2 regions of the Streptomyces sp. NPDC055013 genome follow, and region 1 is predicted to be linked to the other one. Evidence: riboswitches for the same ligand, from Rfam matches in the RefSeq annotation. Region 1 holds a riboswitch; the other holds the start of a gene.
The links. Region 1 has a riboswitch for glycine ahead of gcvT (glycine cleavage system aminomethyltransferase GcvT). Riboswitches for the same ligand answer to the same signal wherever they lie in the genome.
Positions count from the first base shown of each region.

Region 1 (6,979 bases):
CTGCCGATGGCCGCTACCGCGGCCAGCGCTGACCTTCGCATGATGGTCTGCTTCCCCTCCATTGTTGGAATTTTGGGACTCTCGCTGCGGCCGCAGATCAGCGGCTGCGCGGGTCGAGAGCGTCACGGAGACCGTCGCCCAGCAGGTTGAATGCCAGGACGGTCACGAAGATGGCGAGACCGGGCACGATCATGAACTGCGGGTCGACCTGGTAGTAGTCGACCGCCTGGTTGATCATGCCGCCCCACGAAGCCTGCGGGGGCTGGATGCCGACGCCGAGGAAGCTCAGGGACGCCTCGAAGAGGATGTTGGTCGGGATGAGCAGCGTCGAGTAGACGATGATCGGACCCACGAGGTTCGGCAGCAGCTCCCGGAAGAGGATGTACGGCCCCTTGGCCCCCATCCCCCGCGAGGCGTCGACGAACTCCCGCTCGCGCAGGGCCAGTGTCTGGCCCCGGACAATGCGGCCCAGATAGGGCCAGTTGAAGAAGCCGATGACGAAGATCAGCACACCGATGTGCAGCGGCAGGCCTTCCAGGCCGAAGGCACCGCCCTGCAGGGTTGCGGAGATGGCGATCGCGAACAGCAGGAGAGGGAACGCGAGGAAGGTGTCCATCAGCCGGCTGATGATCGTGTCGACGCGTCCGCCGTAGTAGCCGGCCACGACGCCGAGGACGGCGCCGATCGTGTTGGACAGGATCGTGGCGCCGAAGGCGACGACCAGCGAGACCCAGGAGCCCTCCAGGATGCGGGTGGCGATGTCCCGGCCGAACTTCGGCTCCACACCGAGCGGGTGCTCCCAGCTCATGCCCCCGAAGTCACCCTTGGGCAGCGACGTGTTGGGGTCGATCAGATCCTGGTTCAGCGCGTTGGGGTCCAGGCCGAACATCGCCTGGATGGGGCGGGAGAGGATCGCGAGCAGGATCAGCAGGATCACGATGACCCCGCCGGCCACAGCCACCTTGTCCTTCTTGAACCGGGACCAGGCGATCTGGCCGAGGGAACGCCCCTCGATCTGGCTCTTCTCGACGCCGGAGAGAACGGCCTCGGGCTGCGCTCCGGCCTCCGCTCCGGTTGTCTCGATCGGTGCGGTCACAGTGAGATTGACCCCTCTCGGCCGGCGGTTGCCGACCCCCCTGGCTGCCGCTGTAGCGGTTGCTTCCACTCGTACACAGGACCGACCGGCCCGTGTCTTGCCGGGAGTCTTCAATGCTTTGGCGATCTGTTGCCAGAGCTGGCGGGGAAAGGATGCGCAACCGTGATGCTGTCTGAGGGGTTCCGTTATCCGAACAGTGGGTATCGGCCGCCGGACGGGGGCCAGTTGGGGCGTAAGAGGGCGGACCGGGACCTTCCGATCGCATCTACGCGCGGAGATCGACCTGGGAAACCGCAGTCCAAGACCCTTTGCACCTACGACAGTCGGGTTGCCGACCGATCAGCAGGTTAGCCGATCAATGATCAGTAACGGCCCTGTGCCGGTGGGTAGCCGTAGCCGGCCGCCGGTGCCTGCGCAGGGGCGGCGACATGTGCCTCGCGGTCGTAGAAAGGGCGGGCGCTCGCTCTCATCCACATGGCGACCGGGTCGTCCTCGTCGGACATCGCCACGGTCGAGACCGGCAGCCCGTCCGGGACCGCGCCGATCGACTGCGACATCATCGAGCGCACCGAGTCGACCGCGGGCGGGCTGGTGTCGTACACGTCGAGCCCGATGGCGAGATACGGCGCACCGAGCGCCGGCTGCACCCAGGCGCGGCGCAGCGAGCGGACCGCCGGGGTGCGGTGGGCGTTCTGCGCGAGGAGGGCGTAGAACTGCGGGATCTCGATGCCGGGTTCCGACAGGCGCAGCGGGCCGGCGGGCTGGCGGTCCAGGCCGGTGGCGATGCGGCGCAGGTCGAGCCACGGGATGCCGACGCCGCCGCCGGGGGCGTGCGGGTTGAGCCAGAGGCCGTAGTGGTCCGGGTAGAGGGTGCGGGCCACGTCGACTCCGTCGACGACTTCGTAGCTGCGGTTCCAGCCGCTGGCGGACAGCTCCTGGGCGGAGGTGACGCACGGGGCGTAGCCGTAGCCCTCGACGTCCATGTTTCCGTACTGGGCGTCCGGGGAGCCGCCCTGGCCGTGCCACAGCAGCATCCAGACCTGGCCGGAGGACGGGGTCGCGAGCGCGCGCAGGAGGGCCTCGTAGGCGTCGTAGCGCCCGGGCGTCACCTGGCGCAGCATGTGCTCGACGCTGCCGCTGAGGCTCGCGCTCACCTGTAGTACCGCCCCTTCTAAGAGTTGCCCCGCATCGAGTGACAGCTTAGGCGCCCATTACCTCGGTCCTTGTTCTGCCTGCGTGAGTGCGGGTGCGTGGTGGCTGGTCGCGCAGTTCCCCGCGCCCCTTTCAGGGGCGCTGCGCCCTGGGAACGTTCAATGGCCCCGCTGGTAGAAGGGGCGCACCTGCCGGCGCATCCAGGCGATCACCGGGTCCTCGGCCACGTCCAGCAGGACCAGGTTGACCGGCCACGGGACCGGGGTGCGGCCGAGGGCCCGGGCCAGGGCGTCCATGGGGGCGGCGCGCAAGTCGCCCTCCCAGAGGGAGAGTTCCACACCGATGAACATCACCGGAGAGGCCGTCTCGATCGACGCGAGGCAGCGGCGGGCCGTCGTCACCACGCCGGTCTCGGCGAACTCGGCGGACGCAACCGCGAGGAAGTCGATCGGGTCGTCCTGCCAGTCGGGCTCGTAGAGCTTGACGCGGCCTCCGGACGTGAGGCCGTCCAGCGGTGTGCGGCCCACGCGGCACAGCTCGGCCACCGCCGCCGGGGGCAGCGGGACGCCGACCACGCCGTCGGGATTGACGGCGATGCCCACCTGCGGCGGCAGACCGCGGGCGAACTCCACCGCAGGGGCGATGGTGAACGACATGTGGGAGCCGACCACCTGGCGGAACTGCTCCTCGGAGCTGAAGACCGGCACGTACGCCTGGCCCTCGATCTCCACCGTGGGCAGGTCCAGCGGACCGGTGTCCCGGCCGCCGCCGCCGGGCAGGGGCACCCAGACGAAGCTGCGGCCCAGCACCTCGATGATCCGGCCGCCGGCCGAGGGCAGGCCGAGGGAGGCCGAGAGCACCTCCTCCAGCTCGTTGCCTGGCCACCCGCCGTGGGAGTGGAGGTGTGCCCCTGCCGGGAAGTCCGCGGGGAGTTCCGCCGGGAAGTCCATCTGCTTCTCAACCGCCTGCTGTGAACCGCTGCTGTGGCTCAAAAGGCTAGCGGGTGGCCGTCCCGTACAGGCCCTCGGCCGGTCAGCCCGTGAACCCGATCCGGCGCAGTACGCCCGCCGCATCCCGGTCGATCAGCACCGCCGAGCCGCAGCCCGGCGGCAGGTGGCCCTTCTCCACGGAGCGCAGCAGGTGGGCCGCGGCCCTGCGGTGGCGCAGGAAGGCGTACCGCGAGACGCCCCGGCCGCGCTCGCGCTGGCCCTCCAGGGCCGTGTCCGGGTCGACGTCGAGCAGCAGCAGGTGCAGGGTGCCGCCGCGGCGGCGGGCCTCGCGGGCCAGCCAGCCGCGCACCCAGGCCTGCGTACCGCAGTCGTGGACGACGACGCCCTCGCCGGAGCGCACGGCGCGGCGCAGGCCGGCGTAGTGCGCGAGGCGGACCAGGGGGCGGTAGAAGGCGTAGGGCAGGAAGCCGGGCATGCGGGCGTCCCAGCGGTCCCGGGTGTCCTGGGAGTCGATGCGGGCGCCCTTCACCGTCCGCCGCATCAGCGTGGACTTGCCGCTGCCGGGCAGCCCCGTGATCACGACGAGGTCCTCGGGGGCGAAGAGCAGTGCGTGCGGGCTGTGGCCGGAGCGCTCGCGGAGGTCACGGACCACCGGTGCGACGCGCGTGCCCGGGGCCTCGACGGCCGGGGCCGCAGGCTGCTTGGGCAGCGCGACGCCCGACGTCGTGGCGTACGCAGTGGTGCGCTTCACCGTCATCGTCCTCCTCCGGTTCAGGATTCCCCATCCCCACTGAGCGTAAAGAGAAGGTAATGGATGATCTCCCGCATTTTCGTTCACTTACTGCCACAACCCCGTTACAGACGTGGCCTGCCGAAGACGGGCCGGGCGTGCAATGATGTCCGCGCCAACTGCATACCGGCCGTTCGAATCCGCGCGGGAGAGTTCCCAGCAGTTCATCGCTGGGGCGCCGAAGGAGCAAGTCCCTCCCTTGAATCTCTCAGGCCCCGTTACCGCGCGGGCGAGGCACATCTGAAAAGCGAGTCCCCCTCTTCGCCGAGAAGAGGCGTGGGCTCCACCCAAGGTGCAAGCCGTGACCTGGCCCTCAGCCGGTCATGGCGAACCTCTCAGGTTCCGATGACAGATGGGGAGGAACGACCTCGCCCGTCATGCCTTGGGAGAAGACCGTCCGATGAGCAGTACAGAAGAACTCCGTCACACCGCGCTCGATGCCCTGCATCGCTCGCTCGGTGCGACGATGACCGACTTCGCCGGCTGGGACATGCCCCTGCGCTACGGCTCCGAGCGCGACGAGCACAACGCCGTGCGCACCAAGGCCGGCCTCTTCGACCTCTCCCACATGGGCGAGATCACCGTCACCGGCCCCGCCGCGGCGGCCTTCCTGAACCACGCCCTGGTCGGCAACATCGCCTCCGTCGGTGTGGGCCGCGCCCGCTACACCATGATCTGCCGGGCCGACGGCGGCATCCTGGACGACCTGATCGTCTACCGGCTCGCCGAGACCGAGTACATGGTCGTCGCCAACGCCTCCAACGCCCAAGTCGTGCTGGACGCGCTGACCGAGCGGGTCGCCGGCTTCGACACCGAGGTCCGTGACGACCGGGACGCGTACGCCCTGCTCGCCGTGCAGGGTCCGGAGTCCTCCGGCATCCTCAAGTCGCTCACGGACGCCGACCTGGACGGCCTGAAGTACTACGCCGGTCTGCCCGGCACCGTCGCCGGCGTCCCCGCCCTCATCGCGCGCACCGGCTACACCGGCGAGGACGGCTTCGAGCTGTTCGTGAAGCCGGAGCACGCCGTCGAGGTGTGGCAGGCGCTGACCAAGGCGGGCGAGGGCGTCGGCCTGATCCCGTGCGGTCTGTCCTGCCGGGACACGCTGCGGCTGGAGGCGGGCATGCCGCTGTACGGCCACGAGCTGTCGACCTCCCTCACGCCCTTCGACGCCGGGCTCGGCCGGGTGGTGAAGTTCGAGAAGGAGGGCGACTTCGTCGGGCGCGAGGCGCTCGCCGAGGCCGCCGACCGTGCCTCGCAGAACCCGCCGCGCGTCCTGGTCGGTCTGATCGCCGAGGGGCGTCGCGTCCCGCGCGCCGGGTACCCGGTCGTCGCCGGCGGCGAGGTGATCGGCGAGGTCACCTCCGGTGCGCCCTCCCCCACGCTGGGCAAGCCCATCGCGATGGCGTACGTCGACGCCGCGCACTCGGCGCCGGGCACGACCGGGGTCGGTGTGGACATCCGTGGCAGCCACGAGCCGTACGAGGTCGTGGCGCTGCCCTTCTACAAGCGGCAGAAGTAACTCCAGAAGTAGAGACTGGCAGCGGCCCTGCGTGAGCCTGCGCACATTTGTGCTGCTCACGCACGTTTCCAGCAGTCCCCCCTTCATCACCACTCCCGCGCGTACAGGAGAATCCAGGCCATGAGCAACCCCCAGCAGCTGCGCTACAGCAAGGAGCACGAGTGGCTGTCGACCGCCGAGGACGGCGTCTCGACGGTCGGCATCACCGAGTTCGCGGCCAACGCGCTCGGCGATGTCGTCTACGCCCAGCTCCCCGAGGTCGGCTCGACCGTGACCGCGGGTGACACCTGCGGCGAGCTGGAGTCGACCAAGTCCGTGTCGGACCTGTACTCCCCGGTCACCGGTGAGATCACCGAGATCAACGAGGACGTGGTGAACGACCCGGCGCTCGTGAACTCGGCCCCCTTCGAGGGCGGCTGGCTGTTCAAGGTACGCATCACGGAGGAGCCGGCCGACCTGCTCTCCGCCGACGAATACGTCACCCACACCGCCGGCTGAGGAGTTACACCCCCTTATGTCTGACAAGTCGCTTCTGAACACGCCCCTGCACGAGCTCGACCCGGCGATCGCCGCCGCGCTCGACGCCGAGCTGGAGCGCCAGCAGTCCACCCTGGAGATGATCGCCTCCGAGAACTTCGCGCCGGTCGCGGTCATGGAGGCGCAGGGCTCGGTCGCCACGAACAAGTACGCCGAGGGCTACCCCGGCCGCCGCTACTACGGCGGCTGCGAGCACGTCGACGTCGCCGAGCAGATCGCCATCGACCGGGTCAAGGAGCTGTTCGGCGCCGAGTACGCCAACGTGCAGCCCCACTCGGGCGCCTCCGCCAACCAGGCCGCCCTGTTCGCGCTGGCCCAGCCGGGTGACACCATCCTGGGCCTGGACCTGGCCCACGGCGGCCACCTCACGCACGGGATGCGGCTGAACTTCTCGGGCAAGCAGTTCAAGGTGGTCCCGTACCACGTGGACACCGAGACCGGCCTGGTCGACATGGCCGAGGTCGAGCGGCTCGCCAAGGAGCACCGCCCGAAGGTGATCATCGCCGGCTGGTCGGCGTACCCGCGGAAGCTGGACTTCGCCGAGTTCCGCAGGATCGCCGACGAGGTCGAGGCGTACCTGTGGGTCGACATGGCGCACTTCGCCGGTCTGGTCGCGGCGGGCCTGCACCCGAACCCGGTCGAGCACGCGGACGTGGTCACCTCCACGACGCACAAGACGCTGGGCGGCCCGCGCGGCGGCATCATCCTGGCGAAGAAGGACTTCGCGAAGAAGCTGAACTCGTCCGTCTTCCCGGGCTTCCAGGGCGGTCCCCTGGAGCACGTGATCGCGGCCAAGGCGGTCTCGTTCAAGGTCGCCGCGAGTGAGGACTTCAAGGAGCGCCAGCGCCGTACGGTCGAGGGTGCGCGGATCCTCGCCGACCGTCTGACCGCCGCCGACGCCCGCGAGGCCGGTGTGAACGTGCTGTCCGGCG
Region 1 covers NZ_JBSGVW010000020.1:58,872-65,850, reverse strand. The annotation lists gene ACWGDB_RS23790 (ABC transporter substrate-binding protein) at 1-41, opposite strand, end outside; gene ACWGDB_RS23785 (ABC transporter permease) at 98-1,096, opposite strand; gene ACWGDB_RS23780 (enhanced serine sensitivity protein SseB C-terminal domain-containing protein) at 1,459-2,217, opposite strand; gene ACWGDB_RS23775 (enhanced serine sensitivity protein SseB) at 2,407-3,198, opposite strand; gene ACWGDB_RS23770 (AAA family ATPase) at 3,281-3,955, opposite strand; glycine riboswitch at 4,124-4,222, shown strand; glycine riboswitch at 4,223-4,350, shown strand; gene gcvT (glycine cleavage system aminomethyltransferase GcvT) at 4,389-5,510, shown strand; gene gcvH (glycine cleavage system protein GcvH) at 5,631-6,008, shown strand; gene glyA (serine hydroxymethyltransferase) at 6,025-6,979, shown strand, end outside.

Region 2 (6,979 bases), on a different contig from region 1:
GGAGCGCGGCTTTCGGGATCTCGAGCGCCTGACGCTGATGAGCGACGGCGCGACGGTCTACGAGTGCAGCTCCCCGGACGAGGTGCACGCGCTGCTCCAGGGTGGGCAGGGGGTCTTCGGGATCGCCGTGGGCGTGGTGTGGCGGGACGTCGAGAGTGCCTTGTCCCAGCTGCACGGGGAGCGGATCGACACCGGGGAGACGCTGGTCGGGCACAATCCGGCGGACGAGCTGGCGCGGCGGCGCAACCGGGCGGTCTGAGCGGTCTTCGCCGGTGCACCTGCGTGGTGGTGCGGCGGGATTGCCGGGTGGGGTCGATCGATCGGCCCGAGGCGCCGTATCAGGCCGTTGCAGCAGGGCATTGTCAGTGGCGTGAGGCAGCATCGGAGATGTGAGGAACGCGCCTACGATCCTGCATCTCGACATGGATGCCTTCTACGCCTCGGTGGAGCAGGCATCCAAGCCGAGCCTGCGCGGGAAAGCCGTGATCGTGGGCGGGCTCGGGCCGCGGGGGGTCGTCGCCACCGCGTCCTATGAGGCTCGGGTGTTCGGGGTGCACTCGGCGATGCCCATGGGGCAGGCGCGTCGGCTGGCGCCTAATGCCGCGTATCTCGTGCCGCGCTTCGGGATCTACCGCGACATCAGCGAGCAGGTGATGGGCCTGCTGCGGGAGCTGTCGCCGCTGGTGGAGCCGCTGAGCCTGGACGAGGCGTTCGTGGACCTGGAGGCCGGTGGAGTGGCCTGGGACGAGGCTTCCGCGCGGCTGGTGGGGGTGAAGCTGCGCGCAGACATACGAGCCGTCACCGGGCTCGCGGGGTCGGTGGGCCTGGCCGCGTCCAAGATGCTGGCGAAGATCGCCTCGGAGGAGGCCAAGCCCGACGGGCTGGTGGTGATCGAGCCGGGGACGGAGCGGGCGTTGCTCGCGCCGATGTCGGTGCGGACCTTGCCGGGGGTGGGGCCGGCGACCGGGGATCATCTGCGGCGGGCCGGGATCCACACGGTCGACGAGATCGCCGAGGCGGGCGAGGACGAGCTCGTGCGGCTGCTGGGCAAGGCCCATGGGCATGCCCTGTACGCCATGGCGCTGGCGCTCGACGAGCGGCCCGTGGTGGCCGAGCGGGAGGCCAAGTCGGTGTCCGTCGAGGACACGTACGACGTGGACATCCATGACCGGGTCCGGGTGGGGCTCGAGGTGCAGCGGCTGGCCGATCGTTGTGTGCGGCGGTTGCGGGGGGCCGGGTTGTCCGGGCGGACCATCGTGCTGAAGGTACGGCGGTACGACTTCTCGACGCTGACCCGGTCCGAGACGTTGCGGGGGCCGACGGACGATCCGGGTGTGGTGCGGGAGGCCGCGCTGCGGCTGCTGGATTCCGTGGACACGACGGGTGGGGTGCGGCTGCTGGGGGTCGGGGTCAGCGGGCTGGCCGACTACACGCAGGAGGATCTGTTCGCGCAGGTGGCGGGGGAGCGGGTCGAGCACGGCGAGGAGGGCGACCACGAGGAGCCACTGGCGGAGCGGGAGGCTGCGCTGCCTGTGGAGCGGCGGTGGGTTGCGGGTCACGATGTGCGGCACGTCGAGTACGGGCATGGGTGGGTGCAAGGGAGTGGGCTGGGGCGGGTGACGGTGCGGTTCGAGACGCCTGAGTCGTCGGAGCCGGGGCGGGTGCGGACGTTTCGGGTTGACGATCCGGGGCTGGAGTCGGCGGAGCCGTTGCCGTTGGTGCGGGGGAGAGCTGGGGTGCCTGAGGGAGATGGGGGAGATGCGGGAGGTGGGGGAACTGGGGCTGGTGGGGTTTTAGAGGTGCAGGTCGGTCACCTGGGGCGGGAGCGGGGTGGCGGGGGTATGGGGGAGGCGCCGCCTGTGGTGCCTGGGTAGGGCGTGGGCGGGCGGAACCGGACGTGCGGTTGGTTCCTGGGCGCCGGCCGACGGGCGTTGCGGTTGCAGCCAGGGGTGGGTCGCTCGCCCGCGCTCGCGGGGTGCCGCTGCGCCCACCCGTGCCGCCCCCGCGGCACGACTGCCACAGCCAGGTGGGTCGTCGGTCGGTCGTCGGCTGTCGCGTGGGCGCCGCCGCGGGCGTTGCGGTGCGATGGGGTGCGGCTGGGCAACGGAACGCGGCCGCGCGGAGGTGGCAGGTGGCAGGTGGCGGGTCAGCTGCGGGCGGGCCGGCGGTGGGCGTGACTGTGTGTGCTGGGGGATGTGCGGCGGAGGGGGGCGTCTTCAGGAGTGAGGGTGGGATGTGCGGGGGCCGTTGTCGTCCGGGGTTTCTGTGGTCGCCAGGTTGCCGAAGTCTCGGTCAGGGGGTGGGGGAGGGGCGGTTACGTCGAGGCCGTAGTGGTGGTAGAGCTGCAGTTCCTGTTCGGGGGAGAGGTGGCGGCCCACGCCGAAGTCGGGAGCGTCCTTGATGAGGGCGCGGTCGAAGGGGACGTGGAGGCTGCCCTCGACCAGATCGCTGGGCTCCAGGGGCACGAAGGCGTCCCGGGAGAACAGGCCGGTGCGTATCGCCGCCCATTCCGGCACTCCGGTCGCGTCGTCGAGATAGACCTCGTCGATGGTGCCGATCTTGGTGCCGTTGCGGTCGAAGGCCTTGCGGCCGATCAGATTGCGCGGATCGATGTCGGTCTGCACGGGCCCTCCACTTGGTCGCAACTCATCCGTAAGCACTACGAAAAGGCACATTGGTGAGCCCGGCCACTCGAAGGACCGTGCGTTGACCCCGCTGGTAGTCTGGCTAGCGGCTGCTGACCCCGTGCGGGAGAGTCCTCCGGGAACCATCCGGAGGCGCCGAAGGAGCAAATCCTCCCCGGAATCTCTCAGGCACACGTACCGCACGGACGAGGTCACTCTGGAAAGCAGGGCGGGTGTCGATGGCCTCCGCTCTCACCGACGGTGAAAACCGGGCACCTTGTGGTGACCCGGTGAAGCTCTCAGGTTGAGATGACAGAGGGGGAGGCCGTCCGGGTACCCGCGCCGTGGTGCCCCTCGAAGGTCGTGTCAGACCAGGAGGCCTCCGCAATGACCGCCCATCGCATTCCGCTCTCAGAGCTCGAGCAGGGTATTCCCTTCGAGCAGCGTCACATCGGTCCTGATCATGAGGCTCGGGCCAAGATGCTCGCCCAGGTCGGGTACGGCTCGCTCGACGAGCTCACCGCCGCGGCGGTGCCGGATGTGATCAAGAACGCCGACTCCCTCGAACTGCCGGGGGCGCGTACCGAGGCCGAGGTGCTCGCCGAGCTGCGGTCGCTCGCCGATCGCAACCAGGTGCTGGACTCGATGATCGGGCTCGGGTACTACGGGACCTTCACGCCGCCCGTCATCCTGCGCAATGTCATGGAGAACCCGGCTTGGTACACGGCCTACACGCCGTATCAGCCCGAGATCTCGCAGGGGCGGCTCGAGGCCCTGCTGAACTTCCAGACCATGGTCGCCGACCTCACCGGGCTGCCGACCTCCGGTGCCTCGCTGCTGGACGAGGGGACCGCGGCGGCCGAGGCCATGGCCCTGTCGCTGCGGATGGGCAAGAACAAGAAGGGGCTGTTCCTGGTCGACGCGGATGTACTTCCGCAGACCATCGCCGTGATCGAGACCCGTGCCGAGCCCACCGGCGTGGAGATCGTGGTCGCCGACCTCAGCGACGGCATTCCGGCCGAGATCGCCGGGCGGGAGATCAACGGCGTTCTGGTGCAGTACCCGGGCGCCTCCGGCGTCGTACGGGACATCAAGCCCGTCATCGAGCAGGCCCATGAGCTCGGCGCCCTCGTCACCGTCGCCGCCGATCTGCTCGCGCTCACGCTGCTGAAGTCCCCCGGTGAGCTCGGGGCGGACATCGCGGTCGGGACGACGCAGCGGTTCGGTGTGCCGATGGGCTTCGGCGGGCCGCACGCCGGCTACATGGCCGTACACGAGAAGTTCGCGCGCAGCCTGCCCGGGCGGCTCGTGGGCGTGTCCGTGGATGTCGACGGCAACAGGGCGTACCGGCTGGCTCTCCAGACGCGTGAGCAGCACATTCGCCGGGAGAAGGCGACCAGCAACATCTGTACGGCTCAGGTGCTGCTCGCCGTGATGGCTGGGATGTACGCCGTGTACCACGGCCCCGACGGGCTGCGCGGCATCGCCCGGCGCACTCACCGGTACGCCGCCATCCTCGCCGCGGGCCTCACGGCCGGTGGGGTCGAGGTCGTGCACGGTTCCTACTTCGACACGCTGACCGTGCGGGTGCCTGCGAAGGCCGCCGAAGTTGTCGCCGCCGCCCGGCAGAACGGCGTCAACCTGCGCCTCGTCGACGCCGACCATGTGTCCCTCGCCTGCGACGAGACCACCACGCGGGCCCAACTGGGCGCCGTATGGACGGCGTTCGGGGTCGAGGGTGACGTCGAGGCGCTGGACGAGGGGGCCGAGGACGTACTTCCGGGCGGGCTGCTGCGCAGCGACGAGGTCCTCACGCACCCCGTCTTCCACCAGCACCGTTCCGAGACCGCGATGCTGCGCTACCTGCGCAGGCTCGCCGACCGCGACTACGCGCTCGACCGCGGCATGATCCCGCTGGGCTCCTGCACCATGAAGCTCAACGCGACGACCGAGATGGAGCCGGTCACCTGGCCGGAGTTCGGGCAGCTGCACCCCTTCGCGCCCGCCGAGCAGGCGCAGGGCTATCTGACGCTCATCCGCGAGTTGGAGGAACGTCTCGCCGAGGTCACCGGCTACGACAAGGTGTCGCTGCAGCCCAACGCCGGGTCGCAGGGTGAGCTGGCCGGGCTGCTCGCGGTACGCGGGTACCACCGGGCCAACGGGGACGAGCAGCGGACCGTCTGTCTGATTCCGTCGTCCGCCCATGGGACCAACGCCGCCAGCGCCGTCATGGCCGGTATGAAGGTCGTCGTCGTGAAGACCGCCGACGACGGTGAGATCGACGTCGAGGATCTGCGGGCGAAGATCGAGAAGCACCGGGACGAGTTGTCGGTGCTGATGATCACGTACCCGTCGACGCACGGGGTGTTCGAGGAGCACGTCGCCGACATCTGCGCTCAGGTGCACGAGGCCGGCGGGCAGGTGTACGTCGACGGCGCCAACCTCAACGCCCTTGTGGGGCTTGCCAAGCCGGGCCACTTCGGTGGCGACGTCTCGCATCTCAACCTGCACAAGACCTTCTGCATTCCGCACGGCGGTGGCGGTCCGGGCGTCGGGCCGGTCGGTGTACGTGCGCACCTGGCGCCGTATCTGCCGAACCACCCGCTGCAGCCCGCGGCGGGGCCGGAGACGGGCGTCGGCCCGATCTCGGCCGCGCCCTGGGGTTCCGCCGGGATCCTGCCGATCTCGTGGTCCTACGTACGGCTCATGGGCGGCGAGGGGCTCAAGCGGGCCACGCAGGTGGCGGTGCTGTCCGCCAACTACATCGCCAAGCGGCTGGAGCCGCACTTCCCGGTGCTCTACACCGGGCCGGGCGGGCTCGTCGCGCACGAGTGCATCATCGACCTGCGGCCGCTGACCAAGGCGACCGGGGTGAGCGTCGACGACGTGGCCAAGCGGCTCATCGACTACGGCTTCCACGCGCCGACGATGTCGTTCCCGGTGGCCGGAACGCTGATGATCGAGCCGACCGAGTCCGAGGACCTGAACGAACTCGACCGGTTCTGCGAGACGATGATCGCCATTCGTGCGGAGATCGAGAAGGTCGGGTCGGGTGAGTGGCCCGCGGACGACAACCCGCTGCGGAACGCTCCGCACACCGCCGGTGCGCTGGGCGGTGAGTGGGAGCACGCGTACAGCCGCGAGGAGGCCGTGTTCCCGGCCGGGGTGTCGGCCGCCGACAAGTACTGGCCGCCGGTGCGCCGGATCGACCAGGCCTTCGGCGACCGGAACCTGGTGTGCTCCTGCCCGCCGATGGACGCGTACGAGGGCTGACGCACCGGCCCAGGTGATCGAGGGCTCCGCTCCGGCCGTGTTCGGTCGGGCGGAGCCCTCGTGCGTCACGCGGTCGTCAGTGCCACCTCGGTCGCCTTGACCAGCGCGACGACGGGCATTCCGGGGGCCAGGGCAAGGTCGTTGGTGGCGTCCCTGGTGATGGCCGCTGTCAGCACACCGCCCTCCACGGCGATCTTCACCGAGGCCATCGCGCCGCCGGTGGCGATGCCGGTGACCGTGCCGGGGAGTTGGTTGCGGATGGACAGCCCGCTGATCGGTGCGGTGGAGAGGGAGATCTCCGTCGCCTTCACCAGGGCGGTCACGCCGGTCCCCTCGGCCAGGCCGAGGTCCTCGACGGCGTCCAGGGTGATCGCCGCGGTGAGGTCCTGACCGGCGTCGAGGCGGACCTTGACGGTGGCCATGACCTCGCCGGGGGTGATGGCGGTGATCGTGCCGGGGAGTTGGTTGCGGATGCTCAGACTCATGGAGGGACGCCTCGCAGACGGTGGGAGCGGGAGGGGGAGTGGGTGGGGATTTGTAAGGGTTTGCGGACTCCGGCCCCTAACGTAGCGACGTCGACTGTCCGGTTACGTGCGGTCGATGTGGACGTTCGTCGACTTCACGCGGGCGGTGGCCTCCATGCCGACCTCCAGGCCCAGTTCCTCGACCGCCTCGCGGGTCAGGAGGGAGACCAGTCGGTGCGGGCCGGCCTGGATCTCCACCTGTGCCGCGACGTCGCCGAGTTTGATCGCGGTGACGATGCCGGGGAAGGCGTTGCGGGCCGAGGTGTAGGAGGTCTCCTCCTCGTCGCTGCCGGACCTGGCGAGTTCGACGGAGAACGCGGCGAGGTCCTTGCCGTCGATGAGTCGCCGTCCGGTGTCGTCGCGGTGGGTCGCGACGCGGCCGGCGTCCGCCCAGCGGCGCGCGGTGTCGGGGCTCACGCCGAGCAGCCGCGCCGCCTGGCCGATCGTGTAGGACTGCATGCCGGTCACGATAGGGGTCGGACGGGGAACTCGAGGCAGGGGGTTGGCCGTTGGGTATAACGCGATATAGCGTTAGTGGGGTCGGTCGGGTTCGAACGG
Region 2 covers NZ_JBSGVW010000033.1:8,597-15,575, forward strand. The annotation lists gene ACWGDB_RS31880 (MerR family transcriptional regulator) at 1-259, shown strand, start outside; gene ACWGDB_RS31885 (DNA polymerase IV) at 390-1,874, shown strand; gene ACWGDB_RS31890 (PRC-barrel domain-containing protein) at 2,217-2,624, opposite strand; glycine riboswitch at 2,739-2,835, shown strand; gene gcvP (aminomethyl-transferring glycine dehydrogenase) at 3,012-5,897, shown strand; gene ACWGDB_RS31900 (TOBE domain-containing protein) at 5,963-6,382, opposite strand; gene ACWGDB_RS31905 (TOBE domain-containing protein) at 6,485-6,880, opposite strand.
Region 2: linked by a shared signal. The riboswitch ahead of gcvP (aminomethyl-transferring glycine dehydrogenase) and the one ahead of gcvT (glycine cleavage system aminomethyltransferase GcvT) in region 1 are both predicted to bind glycine.